Regions from separate parts of the Priestia sp. TRN 1309 genome, predicted to be linked through region 1. Evidence: riboswitches for the same ligand, from Rfam matches in the RefSeq annotation. Region 1 holds a riboswitch; each other region holds the start of a gene.
What was found. A riboswitch is a leader RNA that binds a small molecule or an ion and turns the genes downstream of it on or off. The one in region 1 is predicted to bind cobalamin.
Positions count from the first base shown of each region.

Region 2: it holds a riboswitch for cobalamin, as region 1 does, so the genes downstream of both, ACRPLQ_RS16865 (ABC transporter substrate-binding protein) here and nikA (nickel ABC transporter substrate-binding protein) in region 1, are expected to answer to the same signal.
Region 3: it holds a riboswitch for cobalamin, as region 1 does, so the genes downstream of both, metE (5-methyltetrahydropteroyltriglutamate--homocysteine S-methyltransferase) here and nikA (nickel ABC transporter substrate-binding protein) in region 1, are expected to answer to the same signal.
Region 4: it holds a riboswitch for cobalamin, as region 1 does, so the genes downstream of both, ACRPLQ_RS24435 (ribonucleoside-diphosphate reductase subunit alpha) here and nikA (nickel ABC transporter substrate-binding protein) in region 1, are expected to answer to the same signal.

Region 1 covers NZ_JBOZGM010000008.1:33,396-37,945, forward strand. Annotated here, with positions in the region: gene ACRPLQ_RS23825 (tautomerase family protein) at 1-69, shown strand, start outside; gene ftsZ (cell division protein FtsZ) at 429-1,433, shown strand; cobalamin riboswitch at 1,436-1,626, shown strand; gene nikA (nickel ABC transporter substrate-binding protein) at 1,771-3,312, shown strand; gene ACRPLQ_RS23840 (GNAT family N-acetyltransferase) at 3,382-3,909, shown strand; gene ACRPLQ_RS23845 (YfmQ family protein) at 4,484-4,550, opposite strand, start outside.
Region 2 covers NZ_JBOZGM010000004.1:119,529-124,078, reverse strand. Annotated here, with positions in the region: gene ACRPLQ_RS16880 (class I SAM-dependent methyltransferase) at 1-81, shown strand, start outside; gene ACRPLQ_RS16875 (YpjP family protein) at 462-1,064, shown strand; gene ACRPLQ_RS16870 (thioredoxin family protein) at 1,253-1,567, shown strand; cobalamin riboswitch at 1,658-1,790, shown strand; gene ACRPLQ_RS16865 (ABC transporter substrate-binding protein) at 2,050-3,009, shown strand; gene ACRPLQ_RS16860 (adenosylcobinamide amidohydrolase) at 3,098-3,706, shown strand; gene cbiB (adenosylcobinamide-phosphate synthase CbiB) at 3,711-4,550, shown strand, end outside.
Region 3 covers NZ_JBOZGM010000001.1:947,955-952,504, reverse strand. Annotated here, with positions in the region: gene metE (5-methyltetrahydropteroyltriglutamate--homocysteine S-methyltransferase) at 1-1,758, opposite strand, end outside; cobalamin riboswitch at 1,909-2,097, opposite strand; SAM riboswitch class I at 2,177-2,287, opposite strand; gene ACRPLQ_RS05020 (hypothetical protein) at 2,368-2,619, opposite strand; gene ACRPLQ_RS05015 (hypothetical protein) at 2,878-3,048, opposite strand; gene ACRPLQ_RS05010 (metallophosphoesterase family protein) at 3,206-4,081, opposite strand; gene ACRPLQ_RS05005 (sugar porter family MFS transporter) at 4,535-4,550, opposite strand, start outside.
Region 4 covers NZ_JBOZGM010000009.1:16,348-20,897, reverse strand. Annotated here, with positions in the region: gene ACRPLQ_RS24440 (ribonucleotide-diphosphate reductase subunit beta) at 1-22, opposite strand, end outside; gene ACRPLQ_RS24435 (ribonucleoside-diphosphate reductase subunit alpha) at 39-2,282, opposite strand; cobalamin riboswitch at 2,416-2,601, opposite strand; gene menC (o-succinylbenzoate synthase) at 2,880-3,983, opposite strand; gene ACRPLQ_RS24425 (o-succinylbenzoate--CoA ligase) at 3,987-4,550, opposite strand, start outside.

The sequences.
Region 1 (4,550 bases):
GTTGAAAACGGTAATGCTGACTGGAGCTTTGGTATGGGAGAAGCTCAATTCTTAACTGGGAAATTATAAAATGGTTTATTATCTAGAGAAGCCCTTATTTCTAAGGGCTTTTTCTCATTTTGTCTATAAAAATATTATTCTCTTAGTCACATCTTACTCAAAATTAAATACAGACATCTGTCAAATGAATGATACAATAAGCTTATATGCCGTTTTGAGTGGGAAAACCAAAAAAGAGTTCGGCGTACTAACTTCAGAACAACAATAATTTTACATAAAGATGTAAAGATTTAAAGGTTAAAAGAGAAATGTATAAAATCTGTAAAACAAAAGAACAGTTACGCGTTAAACATAGGAGTAAAAGGTTCTTCACGTGTTTTTTCGGATAATAAGAGAAAGTAATTTTGATCATTGAGGAGGAACTTAGAATGTTTGGATTTGATGCAGATGTATCGCCATTAGTGCGAATTAAAGTAATTGGAGTCGGCGGTGGAGGAAATAACACCGTTAACCGTATGATTGAACATGGTGTACAAGGGGTAGAATTTATCGCCGTTAATACGGATGCTCAGGCGCTTAATTTATCTAAAGCAGATGTGAAAATGCAGATTGGTGCGGCATTAACGCGAGGATTAGGTGCAGGAGCTAATCCAGAAGTAGGAAGAGAAGCTGCAGAAGAAAGCAGAGAGCAAATTCAAGAAGTACTGCAAGGCGCAGATATGGTATTCGTAACAGCTGGCATGGGGGGAGGCACTGGTACTGGAGCAGCTCCGGTTATTGCCCAAATTGCCCGTGAACTAAATGCTTTAACAATTGGAGTAGTTACTCGCCCTTTCAAGTTTGAAGGAAATAAACGTACCAAGCAAGCAGTAGGCGGTATTACTGCGATGAATGAATCGGTAGATACCCTTATTGTCATTCCAAACGACCGCTTGCTTGAAATCGTTGATAAAAAGACACCTATGCTTGAAGCATTCCGTGAAGCAGATAATGTTCTTCGCCAAGGTATTCAAGGTATTTCAGATTTAATCGCTGTTCCGGGGCTGATTAACCTTGACTTTGCTGATGTAAAAACAATTATGTCTAATCAAGGATTTGCGCTTATGGGTATCGGACGAGCTTCGGGATCAGATCGAGCAATTGAAGCAGCGAAAAAAGCGATTTCTAGTCCGCTGCTAGATGCATCGATTGATGGAGCAAGAGGCGTGCTGCTGAACATTACGAGCGGCAGCAGCCTGAGTCTTTACGAAGTACAGGAAGCAGCAGATATTGTCACGTCCGCTTCTGATCAGGACTTAAATATGATTTTTGGATCTGTGATTAATGAAGATTTAAAGGACGAAATGATGGTAACCGTTATTGCCACTGGATTTGATGATGAAGATATTTCACCATCAGCTTCCACTTCTAGAGTTTCAAGAGCACGCTACTAAATTAAATAACCAGCTTTTATGGTGGCAATTGTTTTTCAATTGCCTTAAAAGGGAATCCGGTGAAAATCCGGAGCGGTCCCGCCACTGTAACAAGGAGCCTTATGTCAAAAAGCCACTGTCTATTTAGAGACGGGAAGGCGGTATAAGGCAATGACTTGAAGCCAGGAGACCTGCCATAAATCGCAGCACACAATAACCTACGAGGATAGGGAGGTGTTTTGGCAGAATCAAAAATACGATAAACAAGGGATACGTTTATCTGAATTTGTTGTGAAGGCAAGCACTTCTTTTTAGAAGTGCTTTTTTTTGTGTATTAAAATAGAAGGTGGAAAAATGAATGATAAATAATAAAAAACTTGTATCTATGATATTTCTCGTGTTACTTTGCCTCACTGCTTGCGCTCCTAATGAAGAGAGCGTAAGTATAAAAGAAAGAAAGAAAACGGATAAAAGTGTGACGTTTTTATTTAATTTTACATCTGCAACGCTTGATCCTCATACGGACGATAATTATACAGCAGTTCGTGGGGGAGTAGGGGAGACGCTTGTTAAAATCAACGACGATTTAAAAATAAAGCCTTGGCTTGCTGAAAAGTGGGAAACGAAAGATAACGGCCTTACATGGACATTTATGATAAGAAAGAACATCACGTTTCAAAATGGAAAAGCGCTGAATGCAAATGCCGTTAAGTCTTCTCTTCAAAGAACGATAGACCAAAGTTATGCGATGAAAAACGCTTTAAATATTAAAGAAATGAAAGCGAACAGTCATGCGCTGACAATTACATTAAAAGAAACAATGCCTAAATTTCCTTCTGAATTAGTGCATCCAAATACAGCTATTATAGATGTTGATGCTTCTAATATAGCTAAGAAGCCCATTGGTACGGGTCCATTTCGCGTCTTGTCTTTTGATCAAGGAAATCAAGTAAAATTAGAAAGATATGAAAATTATTGGGGTGGAAAAGTGAAATTGAAAAGTGCGATCTTTGGATTTAACGAAGATGCTAATGCGCGAGTTGCTGCTCTTCAATCTGGAACAGCCGATATTATTTATCGCCCGCCTTTAGAAAGCTTGGGCACTTTACAAACAGATCCGTCTTTTAAAGTAAGTGGAGTACCTAGTGTGCGCACCCATTTATTGCTTTACAATCAAACTAATGACGCATTAAAAGACGAAAATGTAAGAAAAGCTATCGATACCTTATTGAACCGAAAAGAAATTGTTAGCAGCATCATGAACAATCAAGCGGCAGCGGCTCGAGGTCCATTTTTACCCCAATTACCTTTTGCTGATAGTACTGCTAATGAGCAAAGAGGTATGACATCTGCTAAAAAATATTTAGAGAAAGCAGGCTATCAAATCAAAAATGACAAAGCAATCAAAAATGGAAAGCCACTATCGCTCTCTCTTGTCACATATAGTTCTTTGCCAGAACTGCCTTTAATTGCTCAGCTTATACAGTCTAATGCCAAAGAGTTAGGAATTACTATTAAGATTCACCTAGTTGAAGATAGCGATGAATATGTAATGGCAAAAGATGATTGGGATTTAGCATTGTACAGCCTTATCACAGCACCTAGAGGAGATGCCAGCTATTATTTAAGTACGAACTATTTGCCCGGCGGTGGTTTAAATGCCAGCCGGATTAATGATGATACGCTAACAAAAATGATAGAACAGTTAAATTCAACAGTAGATGACGCAAAACGAGATCAGTTAGCCAAACAAGCAACCGCTTTGATTAATAGAAAAATGCTGACGTCATCGATTGTACATCCAAACATTGTTGTTGCTTATAATCAAAAAGTGAAAAACTGGACAACAAATCCAAGCGAGTATTATATGCTGACTCAGCATTTAGACGTAACGCCGTAGTTAACATTGCAGCATAAGCAGAGAAAAGAAAAAGTATACAATGATCGTTAAAAGGATGTGACAGTAAACGTGCAAGAAGTACAAATGTATCAAATTAAAGAAGTAAAAGAAAAGGATGCTGAAGTGATTCAGTTTGTCATGAATATGCGGAATGAGCTATTTCCTATGCTGGAAAAAAATCAGCTTCCTGTGGATTTGCTTCATTTTAATGAACATTACGTTCAAGCGAAAGACGCTGCTTTTTTTGCAGCTGTTACGGAAAATCAACAAGTAATTGGAACCATTGGTTTATACGCTTACGATGGACGGTTTCATGCATTAAAAGAGCGATATGAACATAGAACTGCAGCTGAGGTTGTAAAATGCTATGTCGATCCAGCGTACCGGCGTCTAGGCATTGGACAGCAGCTGTTAAAAGCAGTTGAACAATTTGCCCAAAGTCATTTTTATGACACGCTGTATCTGCATACTCATCCTTTCTTACCTGGCGCTATTCCTTTTTGGGCTTCACAAGGCTTTATCAAAAGGCTAGCTGAACAGGACGAACCATGGAATACGCTGCACATGGACAGAAAAATACAACGAGTCGTAACGTAACGAGATCATACAGTAATTACCATGGAATCTGTATATGGGCTCATGCTATAATGAACGTAACTTACATTTATAGCCTGTAGGGCAAGTCCTTACAGAAAAGAACCACGTTTCGAATTGGCTGAAACGTGGTTTTTTTCTATAAAAAACAAGTAACAAAATATTTTTAAAAATATATATGAAATCGCTTTCAAAATAATGAAATATATTATATAATTACTAGTGTTGTGTTGTACTTTGTTAGTGTTAAATCAATATCCTACATGTGTGAGCCGATTGCCTTATGGTAGTCGGCTTCCTTTTTTTATAGTAGAAGTCTAAAGGGAAACAGCGTTCGTTAAAATGGCTGTAATTGTCATGATAATAGTTGTCCCAAAGGCCCACTTGAAAAGAAAGAAAAGTAGCAATCATTCCAAACCCTAACAAAGAAAGCATTATCCATCACCTCTTAAAAATTTAGAAAATTCTATTAATTTATGTTATAGCATTAGAATTAATGTTAAAGTTTGGTATTTTTAAATAAGGTAACTTCAAACTAAACCTAAAAACTAAAAAAGCCGCCTTGTAGGCGACTGGTTTAAGCTAGGTCAGCTGTTATGGACTGCTTTTGAAGGTGATCAGACAGAAGGCTGTAGGCGATAATC
Region 2 (4,550 bases), on a different contig from region 1:
CGTTTTAAAGAGCATGGATTTACTGTGCAAAAACGAAAAACATCAAAATTTCATTACGGGACAATTGATATACAAAAATAACCAAAAAAGTAAAATTAATTACGCTCATTGAAAAGACTTCCAAAACCTTTTAGGAATTAAAAAGTTTTGGAAGTTTTTTTTATGAATTTCATCTAAAGTTCATAAAAGTATGATATATTTTTGAACATAAAAATACTTTTGTGTTTGAGCATCCAGCAAAAAAGGAATATCTTGTATAGGTTTCCGCTCGGTGTGACAACCTCAAACAGAAGAAGGAAGGTGGTAACTGAAAAGTCGTCAAATGCCCGTAGACAGAATAAATGAATAAGCAAATATAGGTAAAAAATTAATAAGTATGTTACAATACCTAGTGAGTTATGATAATGAATTTTACAATATGAAAAGACCATATGGGGAAAGATGAGAAAGGAAAGATACGAATGCCTAGATGGATAAAAAGAATGCTAATTGTATTTATTACAGTATTTACATTTGGGCTTGTCACTCCACCAGAATATTTATACGTTGATGATGCAAAAGCGGACAAGCAACATAAAGCAGGGTATGTAAGAGAAACAACTCCTGTCACAGCTGTTATAGAAGATATTCATTTGCCATATGAAGAACCAAAATATGAAGACGTTTCATCATTTGTTACGTATGCAATGGAATCAGCTGAAAAACAGTCAGTGGAAAAATTCGGAACAAAAATTGGTCCTGTCATTGAAGATGAATTTCGTCAAGCAGTGTTACCTAAAATTGAAGAAGTGCTGACCGACATTGGCACTGAACGTGAACAGTCAATTCAGAATCTCGAGATAAGCGAGCACCCTGCTGCTGGCTACGGTGAAAAGATTTTCCATGTATATGACCGGGAAACCGGTCAGGACTTAATACGGTTTCATGTACGGCGTGAAAATCCTCCAAAAGATGGATACTGGTTTAATTTTCACTATCATGCGGCCGCAGATAATTTTCAAAAGCATTATGATTTAGGGAAAATTTATTGGAACCGAAACATGCCGCCTAAGTGGTTCAGCTGATAATAGACACAACATTCTACAATTTCGAAATGTTAGCTTTTTTAAGCTAGCATTTTTTTACGTCTAAAACCGTTATGGTCTAAATAAGCTGAAACATTAGCACAACGATAAAAAAATCGTTTATAATGAAGTCAGACTTCTTACTATAGAATTGTAGGAAGGAACGAATAGACGCTGGAGGTAACACAATGAAACAATTTACGGAAGAAAAACAATTTCGCGAACAAATTAAGAATGAAACACTAAGCGTTGGGATTTTTACGACAACGTGGTGTCCTGATTGCAAACGTTTGGATATGTTTATTGATGAAATCGTTGACGAAAATACAGATAAAGCATGGTTTAAAATTGACAAGGATGAGTTTGAAGAACTTTCTGCTGAAAACAATGTAATGGGTATTCCTTCTCTTCTTGTATATAAAAACGGTGAAAAAATTGCGCACCTGCACAGTGCAAATGCTAAAACGCCTGAAGCGGTCCGTGAATTTTTAGCAACTCTTTAATTCCCTAAGCTGCGAGAGCATTCTCGCAGCTTTTTTTGTGAGAATGGCTATTTCCATTTTTCGATGAGTGGGGTATACTAGGACAAGTGAATAATCGTAAAGCAATAAGGTCTCAATTTAAAGATTGAGTGAAAAGGGAAGTCTGGTGAAAAACCAGCGCGGTCCCGCCACTGTAAGCGCTTTGTGCGTAAGTCAGGAGACCTGCCTTATTGTTAGCTGTGAAACCTTCGAGGAAGGGTGAAGCAGGGTAATGAACATACATATCAAGTATAGTGAACGGATTCTTTTCCTGCTTATCTTGACGTTACCTGCTTTGCTTTCAATTGAAAGTAAAGCTTTTTTATTTTGAAGCTGCTGCCGAGCAGTATACATAGTCAAAGCGGAAAAAACGGGATAGCGCTGCTTTTTGCATGATCATTTGCTTTTTCTTTAACGTGGAGGTTTCGTATTCACAATGAACAATATATAGGGGGAGTATTTAGATGAAAAAATGGCTTTCGTATTCCATTATTGCGCTGTTAGTCATCGTACTTGCTGCATGCGGTGCAGGCAGCCAAAGCAACAGTGATAAAAAAACGAAGCAAGATACAGAACAAACGTCACAAGCTGCGTTTCCAGTGAAGGTAAAAGACGCGCGTGATAAAGAAATTACGTTGAAAAAACAGCCTAAGAAAATTGTTTCATTAATGCCAAGTAATACGGAGATTGTATATGCCCTTGGCCTTGAAAAAGAATTAGTCGGTGTCACAAGCAACGATGATTATCCTAAAAGCGTAAAGAAAAAAGCGCAGGTGGGAGATATGAACGTTAATGCAGAAAAAGTTATTGCTTTAAATCCTGATTTAGTGCTGGCACACGCTTCAAGTATGGGCGTTTCAGATGAAGTATTTAAACAAATTGAAAGTGCGGGTATTCCGGTATTTGTTGTAAAAGATTCAACAACGTTTGATACGGTTTATGATTCTATTACGCAAATTGGTAAATTAACGGGTAAAACAAAAGAAGCTAATCAAACAATTAAAGACATGAAAGAAAAAGTAGCTTCAATTGAGAAAAAAGCAAAAACGATTTCAAAAGAAGATCGTAAAAAAGTATGGATAGAGGTATCGGGAGCTCCTGAGATTTATACAACAGGAAAAGGTACGTTCATGAACGAAATGCTTACTATGATCGGTGCTGATAACGTAGCGGCTAGTGAAAAGGGTTGGGTTAAGTTTTCTGAAGAGCAAGTTGTTAAGTTAAACCCTGACGTTATTGTCGCAACGTATGATGCAGACAAAAATGAGATTATGAAGCGTCCCGCTTGGAGCAGCATGACTGCTGTAAAAGAGGGGAATATTGAAAAGGTTGATCAAAACAAAATCAACCGCTTAGGACCTCGTATTGTAGATGGCTTAGAGGACTTAGCAAAAGCAGTATACCCTGAGGTGTACAATAAATAAAAAGAGGGACCATATTCCAGTTCGAATCGAAAAGGGGATTGGTCCCTTTTCACATCTTAAAATTGAAGAACGGCCTGAGCTTTTAATCATGAAAACCGAGACTTCTTATAAAACATACAGCTCAGGCGTTTTAGGAACAGGCATCACGGAAACGGACACCTTTTACAATCGATTTGTTCATAAAGACTATTATTCAGATACTCCTTCTTTAGAGTATGAGCAATATTTGATGAAAGAAAATGTGCGCCATGAGCAAATCGTAGGGTTGATGACAGCGGTTTGGTTAAAAGAAAGAGCGGTTTACTGTTATGAAGGCTACGGAGTAAGAGTAGCTTCCGTGATAACGGCTGGAGTAGGAAACGCAGTGGATATTACAGCTGACGAAGCTGTCCCTTTCTATTCCTCTCCCGGTACAATTAATATGTTTTTTTTCGTGGAAGGCACGCTAACGGATGCGGCGTTTTTACAGCTTTTTATTGCCGCTACAGAAGCCAAAACAAAAACGCTGTCACAGCTGGGTGTCATAGATCCAGCTACAAAGACGATTGCTACGGGAACATCTACGGACAGTATCTCAGTTGCAGCGTCTCAGCAAGGACCATTATATGAATATGCAGGCTCTATGACCGCTTTAGGTCAAGCGGTAGCCAAGCTGGTAAAAATAAGCTTAGAGCAGGCACTTAAGGAAAAGAGGTGAAGAAATGAGTATTGCACAAGCGATGATTGCACACCTGACAGCCATGACGATTGCTCTACTCATTGACCGAATCATAGGTGACCCAGAAAATTGGCCGCATCCCGTTCGCTGGTTTGGCAAGTGGATTTATTGGATGGATTCCAGATTAAATAAAGGCGCAGGAAAACGATTCAAAGGATTGCTTCTTGTGATAAGTATGGTGGTGCTCGCAGGAGTTATTCCTTTTTTATTCCTTCATGCTTTGTACGGAGTTCATTTTATACTAGGTGTTTTAGTAGAGGGCGTAATGATTGCGACTACTATATCCACTCGTTCCTTAAGCGAAGCTGCTTATAAGGTGCAAAAGCCGCTTCAGCTAGGAGATATGGAGAAAGCTAGATATGAAGTAAGCATGATTGTGGGACGAGATACGGATCGTTTATCAGAAGGAGAAATTGCCAGAGCGACGGTAGAGACCGTGGCTGAAAATACAAGTGATGGTATTACAGCTCCGCTTTTTTATGCATTTATAGGAGGAGGAGCCCTAGCCTTTTTTTACCGAGCTATTAACACATGCGATTCAATGGTTGGGTATAAAAATGACCGCTACTTTCTGTTCGGCTATTTTAGTGCAAAAACCGATGACGTATTAAACTATATTCCAAGTCGGTTAACTGCAGTGGTGATGACCGCTGTTAATGTAGCGAAAAGCCAATATTCTCTTTGGCATGTAACGAGTTTGATTAAGCGCGATGCTAAGAAGCATCCAAGTCCAAATAGCGGATACGGGGAAAGTGCAGTGGCTGCTCTTTTAGGTATTCAACTCGGCGGGCTTAATACATATAAAGGCATAGAATCTAATCGT
Region 3 (4,550 bases), on a different contig from region 1:
AGCAAGCGCAATTTGATTTGCCACGTCGTAGCGCGGGATATCATCACGCACAAATGACCAGTTTAAAATCGTAATCGGCCCCGTCAGCATTCCTTTAACAGGCTTATTGGTTAGAGACTGTGCGTAGACCGTTTCTTTGATCGTCATCGCCTGCTCGTACGAGACATCTCCGTAAATAAGCGGCGGCTTCACGCAGCGAGAACCGTATGATTGCACCCAGCCAAACTTCGTAAACTGAAAACCTCCTAATTTTTCACCGAAGTATTCAACCATGTCCGTGCGCTCAAACTCTCCGTGCACAAGGACATCTAAGCCGATGTCTTCTTGAATTTCAATCCATTTTTTGATTTCAGCGTTAATGTACGCTTCATATGCTTCATCGCTTAACTCTCCTTTACGCCACTTCAGACGCTCTTTTCGCACTTCTTTTGTTTGCGGAAAGCTTCCAATTGTTGTCGTTGGAAGAAGCGGCAGTTGAAACGCTTCTTGCTGAACGCGTTGACGTACGTCAAACGACGCTTGGCGCTGTGCTTTATAGCTGTGCAGCTGCTTCAGCTCTTTTTGCACGTCTTGATGGTTTCGAAAAGATGATCCATTTAATGCTTGAATCGCCTGTTTACTTTCACTTATTTCTTTTTCTATTGCTTCTTTTCCTTGCTGCACCGCTTTTGTTAAAAGCGTGATTTCCTTTAGCTTTTCATCTGCAAAAGACAGCGCGTTTTTTAGAATTGGCTCAATGGTTTTTTCGCTTTTCACCGTGACAGGAACATGTAATAAACTTGATGAAGGCTGCAGAATCAAACGGTCTTTTGATACGGCTTCTTCAATTTCACTGATTGTTAAAAGCTGTTCGTCCAAGTTTTCACGCCAAATGTTTCGTCCGTCAATCACTCCTGCTGCCAGCACTTTATCAGTTGGAAACCCATATTTATTAAGCGCCGTGAGATTTTCGCCTCGGTCATGTACAAAATCCAATCCAATTCCGTGAACAGGAAGAGCAACTACTTCTTTATAGTAATCTACGCTGTCAAAATACGTCTGCAAAATGACTTTTACATTCGGTGCCGCTTTTTTCAAAGCTTCATAGACTTCTTTATACAGTGCCAGGTCTTCTTTTGATAGCGTTGTAGCTAAAACCGGCTCATCTATTTGTACCCACTCCACGCCTTCTGCCTGCAGCTCCGCTAAGATTGTTGCATAAAGAGGAACAAATTGTTCAACTACTTTTTTAAACTCACTTTTTTTATATCCTTTTGACAGCTTCACAAATGTTACTGGACCTAAAATAACGGGTTTGCCTTTGATATTCAGCTTTTGTTTTGCTTCTTTGTAAAATTGAAGCGGGCGATTTTCTACAAGTGCTGGCGTACATTCCTCAAGCTCGGGTACAATGTAGTGATAATTTGTGTTAAACCATTTTGTCATCGTAGAGGCTACCGCACCTTTTGTTCCTCGGGCGATGTCAAAATACGTTTCAAGGGATACCGGGCCTCCGCTATATTCAAAGCGCTTTGGCACCAAACCAAACATAGCGGCTGTATCTAACACGTGATCGTATAAGCTAAAATCGCCGACTGGAATTAATTCAATTCCTGCGTCACGCTGTTTTTTCAGATGCCCAAGACGAAGAGCTTCAATTTCCTGAAGAAAGATATCTTTCTCTAGCTTTCCTGCCCAAAACTGCTCAAGCGCTTTTTTCCATTCTCGTTTTTCACCAATTCTTGGATAACCTACATTTGAACTTTTTACACTGCTCATTTTTTCCACTCCCTATATATTTTTTTATCGCTAAACTAAAAAATCTCCCTTTTCGAAATGAAAAGAGAGATGATACGCATACTTAACTAAAGTTGAGATAGCCTGTTTTTCTCAACACGTATTCCTCACTCCTCTCTATATCCCGTAGAGCTTAAGTGCATACAACAGGCAGGTCTCCTGACTTAGGTTCATCGCTTCCTATCCCTTCCCATTTCAACATGAAACAGTGGTTAATAAGTTGCTCCCCATTACAGTGGCGGGACCGCGCCGGCTTTTCACCGGTCTTCCCTTTTAAGCTGCGTACATTCGTTACACAGCACCTGATGCATTTCTATGAAATTGTTCATTCAAAACATATTCACATAAAATAAAAAGCCTCTCTATCATGAATAGAGAGGCATAGTATCTATGAAATCCTCTCTTATTTTTCAAAGCTGTACGCTTTGCAGGATGTAGCACCTTTTTAACAAGATTGTTAAATGGTTGCCGGGCTTCACAGGGCCAGTCCCTCCGCCTCTCTCAATAAGAGTTTTAATTGTTTATAATATTTTGAATGTAGAGTCATCTTAACACCTTACATTTATGTTGTCAAAAGAAATTTCAAAAAAATTAGTTTTCAGGAGGCGTTGACGCTAATTTTTGCCTTAATAATTTGTAATCATCTTTTCGATGTGTTTCGATCAAGTCTTTTGCTCCTTGATGATACCCTGAAGAATAGATGTACTCTACCGCCGTTTCGATAAGCATTCTCTTTTCTTCCGCACATTCTCGGTCCATTAGGGGGAACAGTCTACCTAAAAGGTCATTTAAATCTTCCTTAATAAAACGATTGAGTCCTTCTTGCATCTTTTCGTTTGCCATGATAGCTCCTCCATTTGCTGTGTATGTTTTAAGCCTCTATAAACACGCATTTCACTGTGAATGTTAAGATAAAGTTAAGTCATTAAACAGTATATCAAGTGAATATTTTTCTTCAATTACATATGTAATACAAATATATGACAAATATAGAGAATATATCATCATTCACTATCTATTATAACGCTTGACTGGGCCTTCTGCTACAAGGTTTCGTACGGTTTTCCAAAAGAGGTTGAGACATAACCAAGTGAATCCAATCTAAAGGCAAATGGGATACATGAGCTGAATCGCTTGTGACACCGCAGTTGATTTCCGTACAAGACTTCGCTTTCCGCGGGCGGTCACTGAGCCTCCTCGTCGCATAAGCTCCTGTGGGGTCTCACGTGTTCCGCTTTTCCCGCAGGAGTCTTCGTCTTGTGCTCCAATCACCTGCTAGAAAGACCTATACACATGAAATCTACGTTTACCCTAATAAAAAAATGAACCACTAATCAAGATGCTTGATTAGTGGTTCATTTTTCATTTCGCCTAAAACCCTTTTTTCCCAGCCTCTTTTTTTTGAACCTAGCTTTCTACTTTCTTGTTTTTACAAACAACTTCTTCGAGGTCGTCCAAAATCCTTCCAAAGAAGAGGTCCTAAAATGTCGTACCGGCTAACAAAAAACTCCGTAAAATTATAATTATTTAAAATTAAAGGCGGTTCAAAATCAAGGGGTGCACCCGCGCCTCCTGATAATACAAAATCAGTACCTCTTCCAAGCGTAAACGACCCGTTTCTGTTTTTTCTAATAAACTGCTCGTCATACGCATGCACGTGGCTGACTAACACTTTTTTCACGCGATGTTCTTGAATTAAATCAAAAAATTCTTGACTTTGAGGAGTCGTTACAGGAAAACCTCCCAGGTCTGACCACCGGCCAATATTTGGCTGCGCATGCATGGCTACAACGGTATTACGAGGAGCATCCTCTAGCTGCTGCTCTAAATAATTCAGCTCTCTATCTGTAAATCCATATATTTTATTCTTGGGACTGATGATATTATTTAATGCGATGCACCGGAAGTTAAAGACAGGAATATCAATGACCCAGTGCACTTTTCCGATAGTGGCTCTGAAGTTTTCGAGGTTGCTTTCTTCAAGGTTTAATTCATCATGATTCCCTACGCATACAAACACGGGAATGTTTGGTGCTATTTTTTCGACAACTTTAACAAAGTGCTCCAAATACCTCTTTTCTCCTGTATACACGGTGTCTCCCCCATGAATAATAAACAGCGGATTCAATTCCACCGCCTTTTTTAACACAAGCTCAAATTCACCGCTCATCGTGTAACAATTATCGTTTGGTCCGTCACCTCTACTGTCGCCCATAAAAACAAAGTTGAATGGATCTCTCGGATTTAATTGTTTAATTCTTTGCTTTAATAACTTTTCAGAACGTTCATGAAGCGTCAAATTCATCAACTAGTTAATCCCCCTATTACTAAATAAATTTAGTTAAAAGTAAACATGCTTACTTATTTATATGGAAATTTGCTGATGAAGGTCACTATCTTCTTGTAAGAAGAACGCACATTTAAATTAGTTTCCATAGCCTATCTATTCTTTCATTTTGTTAAGCACGGATAGGACAACATAAAAGCTAGAATCTCAGTATCTATTAATAAGAGCTGGAGCATAATCCAAAGACGAGCAAAGGCCGACATGAGCTGAACCGCTTGTTGCCCCGCAGTTGATTTCCGTGCAAGGCTTCGCTTTGCTCTCCAATCAACTGCTAGAAGAAATGAAACAGCTGAAACCTGCGTTCACCATAAAAAACGAACCACTAATCAAAGTGTTTGATTAGTGGTTCGTTTTTCACTTCAGCTAAAATATTTTTATCTCAGCACCTTACATTTAAAACATTTACGACAATTAAACGTATTTATTA
Region 4 (4,550 bases), on a different contig from region 1:
CTCGTTTTAACATGCTTGTCATCAATTATTCACTCCTTTTAACTATGACAGCTTTCACATTCTTCAATGACTTCACTTGATGTTGAACGTACGTAATAGGTCGTTTTTAATTTTTCTTTCCATGCCGTCATATGAAGATCCAGCAGCTCTTTTGCTCGGATATCATTTTGTACATATAAATTGAATGAAATAGATTGATCAATATGACGCTGGCGCTTGGCGTTTTGCTTAATGCTCCAGTGCTGATCAATTAAATAAACGGACTTATAATACCAGTTTGTTGCTGGCGATAAATCTGGTGCCGTCACTGGGATTTTATAGTTTTTCTTTTCCTCTGAATAAAACTTACGGAAAATCGGATCAATACTTGCCGTAGAACCCGCGATAATAGATGTTGATGAATTAGGTGCTACAGCCATTAAATATCCATTTCTTATCCCATTGCTTTGAACTTCGCTACGCAGTTCACTCCACGCTTCGCTCGTGTATTCACGTGTTTCAAAATAAGCGCCTGACTCAAAATCTGAGCCTTTAAATAATGGATATGCGCCTTTTTCTTTAGCTAAGTTCATGCTTGCCTGCACGGTTAAGTAAGAAATTTGTTCATACAATTCATCGCAATATGCTACCGCTTCATCTGTCTCCCATGCTATTTTCTTTAAGGCAAGCAAATGGTTCCAGCCAAATGTGCCAAGCCCTACTGCGCGGTACTTTTGATTCGTTAGCTTTGCTTGAAGTACCGGCAAATCATTTAACTCAATAACATTATCAAGCATGCGTACTTGAATTGGAATTAAACGTTCAAGTACATCTTCAGTTACGGCTCTCGCTAAGTTAATAGAAGAAAGATTACATACAACAAAATCGCCCGGATTCTTTGTAATAATAATTTTTCCGTCTTCCGTAATTTCCTCTGTTACGACCGTTGTACTTTGGTTTTGCGTGATTTCTGTACATAAGTTACTGCAGTAAATCATGCCCGCGTGTCGGTTTTGATTAGCTCGGTTAACCGTATCACGATAGAACATATAAGGAGTTCCGGTTTCAAGCTGCGAAAGCATAATGCGCTTGAAGATCTCAATAGCAGGCACTGTTTCTCTTGAAAGCTGTTCATTGTTTACACACTCAGCGTAACGAGTGCGGAACGAACCGCTGCCTTCTTCTTCATCATAAAAATCTTCTAACGAGTAGCCCATCAGCGTACGAACTTCGTGAGGATCGAATAAGTGCCAGTCTTCACGTGCTTCTACTTTTTCCATAAACAAATCTGGCAAACATACGCCAGTGAATAAATCATGCGTGCGCTGGCGTTCATCACCATTGTTCAAACGCGCGTCTAAGAATGAAAAAATGTCTTTATGCCAAACGTCTAAATATACGGCAATAGCTCCTTGTCGTTGACCTAGCTGATCGACACTTACAGCCGTATTATTTAGCTGTTTCATCCATGGAATTGTTCCTGATGATACGCCTTTAAAACCTTTTATATCACTTCCTCGGCTTCTAATATGACCGAGGTAGACACCAATTCCGCCTCCATTTTTACTAAGCGTGGCCAAATCTGTATTGCTATCATAAATACCGCGTAAGCTGTCATCAATCGTATCAATAAAGCAGCTAGATAGCTGTCCGTAGCTCTTTCCTGCGTTTGAGAGTGTTGGTGTGGCAACCGTCATATATAGACTAGAAAGCGCCCAGTACGCTTCTTTTACTAATGCTGTTCGATTTTCTTTCTTTTCTTGAGACATCAGCGTCATAGCAATGATAAGAAAACGTTCTTGCGGTAATTCGTATACACGCTTATCATGTGATGTCGCTAAATAGCGATCTGCTAATGTCAGCAATCCAATGTATGTAAATAAACGATCGCGTTCAGGAATAATGACTGAAGCAATTTCATTAATTTCTTCTTCTGTATATGTTTTTAATAGCTGTTTATTATAAATGCCGATTTTTGTTAGTTCTTGAATAAGCTGATAAAACGAACCGTACTTCTCTTTTTTATCATAACCTCGGTTGTCCGCTGCTTTTCGATATAGTTCGTTTAAGTAGACGTCTGCCGCCACGTACGTCCAATCTGGTTCTTCCATTGAAATACGCTCTAGGGCTGCCAAAATTAGTACGTTTGCAACCTTTTCGTCCGTCATATTTTCCTTTACTGTAACAGTTTGAATAACCTTTTCCTCATACAAAGAAAAATCAAGTTGCGTAAATTCTTTTTTTAAACGTTCAATATATGCAGTTAATTCATGTAGAATTGTAGGCTTTAATGTATTCACCATAAATATGGCTCCTCTCTTCACTTCAAAATAAAAAATCGCTCACCGTACCTCGGTGAGCGAATAGAACGAAGATAGAAGAAGACACTAAGTCTTTTCTCAATCCTCGCTCTACCCTCTCACCTCCCGAAGAAGATAAAACGACATAAAAAAGGCAGGTCTCCTGACTTATGCTTCTTTTTACTTTAAGGCCTTCCCATGATGTTTACTCACAGTGGATCTCCTTATTTCATCAGCATTCACAGTTGCGGGGACAGCTTTGGATTTTCACCAAATTCCCTTTTAAGTCTTTTTATCAGACACCTTTTTCACTGGAAAACACAAAATATAGTATTTTATTATTGTTTAACAAACAACATATTGTGTTATGTTATAAACACATTATATAGGACAACTTAGAAAACTATCAACCTATTTTCAAAAATAATTTTGTTTTTTACGATAAAATCCTTCGACTTTTTTCATCAAACTACTCCATCATAACATGTTTTGACACGCTTGATGGAACAATGTGCTCTTTTTAAAAAATTTGTCCTATTTTTCTACTAAACATTGCCAACATCAATAAAAAAACCGTTTTTCATAAAAAACGGTTTTTAATTATTTGTATTCTTTTTCAAATGCTGTGATTGTTTTGATAAACTTTTTATCAATATCGTATCCGATCCCCGGTTTTTCCTTCACCTTTATTACTCCGGCTTCTACCTCTACTTCGGGCTTAATAATATCTTTTTCCCAATAGCGAGACGACGCAGAAATGTCACCTGGTATCGTGAAAGAAGGCAGTGTGGCAAGGGCGATGTTATGAGCTCGTGAAATCCCGGCTTCTAACATTCCGCCAACCCAAAGCCTTACACCATGTAGGGCGCATAAATCATGAATTTTTTTTGCTACAGACATTCCGCCAACTCGACCGATTTTCACATTGATAATCTTGCAGCTTTTTTGTTCGATTGCATGACGTGCATCTTCATAGCTCACAATACTTTCATCTAAGCAAATCGGCGTCTTCATTTGCTTTTGTAATAATCGATGATCAAGGATATCATCCGAACTTAACGGCTGTTCGATCATCATTAAATTCAATTCATCTAGTTTTTTCAATGAATCACTATCGCTTAACGTATAGGCTGAATTGGCATCAGCCATAAGAGGAATGCTTGGAAATTCATCTCGAATTTGTTTCAGTAGCTCATAGTCAGCGCCTGGCTTAATTTTCACTTTAAAGCGCTTATAACCATCTTTCATATAAGTCTTTATTTGTTCTTTCATGATGGAAATATCATTTAAGCCAACTACCACTCCAGCTTCTACAGCAGGCCTTATTCCGCCAATTACTTCAGCTAAGGGCTTATTTTGGCGCTTTGCATACAAATCCCATACAGCACAGTCCAAAGCTGCTTTAGCCATGTTGTTCCGCTTTAGAGGTTTGAATAACTTTTGAACATCCTCTGGTTTTTGAAGCTGCTGGTGAAGAAGCGAAGGAATTAAAAAATCGTCTAACATATGAAAACATGTCTGAATCGTTTCTTCCGTATACCAAGGAGATGAAAAAGCAACGACTTCTCCCCATCCTGTAAATCCTTTTTCATCTTCTACTTCAAGCAAAATCAATTCTCGATCCTGGACCGTACCATAGCTTGTTGAAAAAGGAGAAAGAAGCTTCATGTCAATTTTATAAAGATGTACTTTTTTGATAATCATCGATTAAATTCCTTTCTGTATGAACGATGATAGCTTCCGGCGTATGATTTTATTAGAGGCCGTTCGCGGCAGCTCCTCTACTCGAACGAAATACTTTGGAAGTTTGTACTTTGCTAAAAATTGTTGAATGTGTAAAGATAACTCTTCATCTGAAACGTCTTCGTTTATAACAATGCATGCTGCAGGAACTTGTCCCCATTTTCCATCGGCTACTCCCGTTACACCGGCCTCTTTAACAGCGGGATGCTTCAACAAAACATTTTCAATTTCAGCTGGATATACATTTTCTCCACCTGAAATAATAAGGTCCGAGCGTCTGTCTAATACATATAGAAAGCCTTCTTCATCCACTTTCCCGATATCTCCTGTATAGAACCAGCCTTGTTGAAGGGCTTTTTTAGTAGCTTCAGGTTTATTTAAATATCCTTTTGTAACATTTGGACCTTTAACAATGATTTCTCCTGCTTCACGTGTTTCATTTCCATTCTCATCTACAATTTTCATTGCACACGGAAATAATGGTTTACCTGCTGATCCCAGTTTTCGCAAACTATCTTCAGGTGAAAG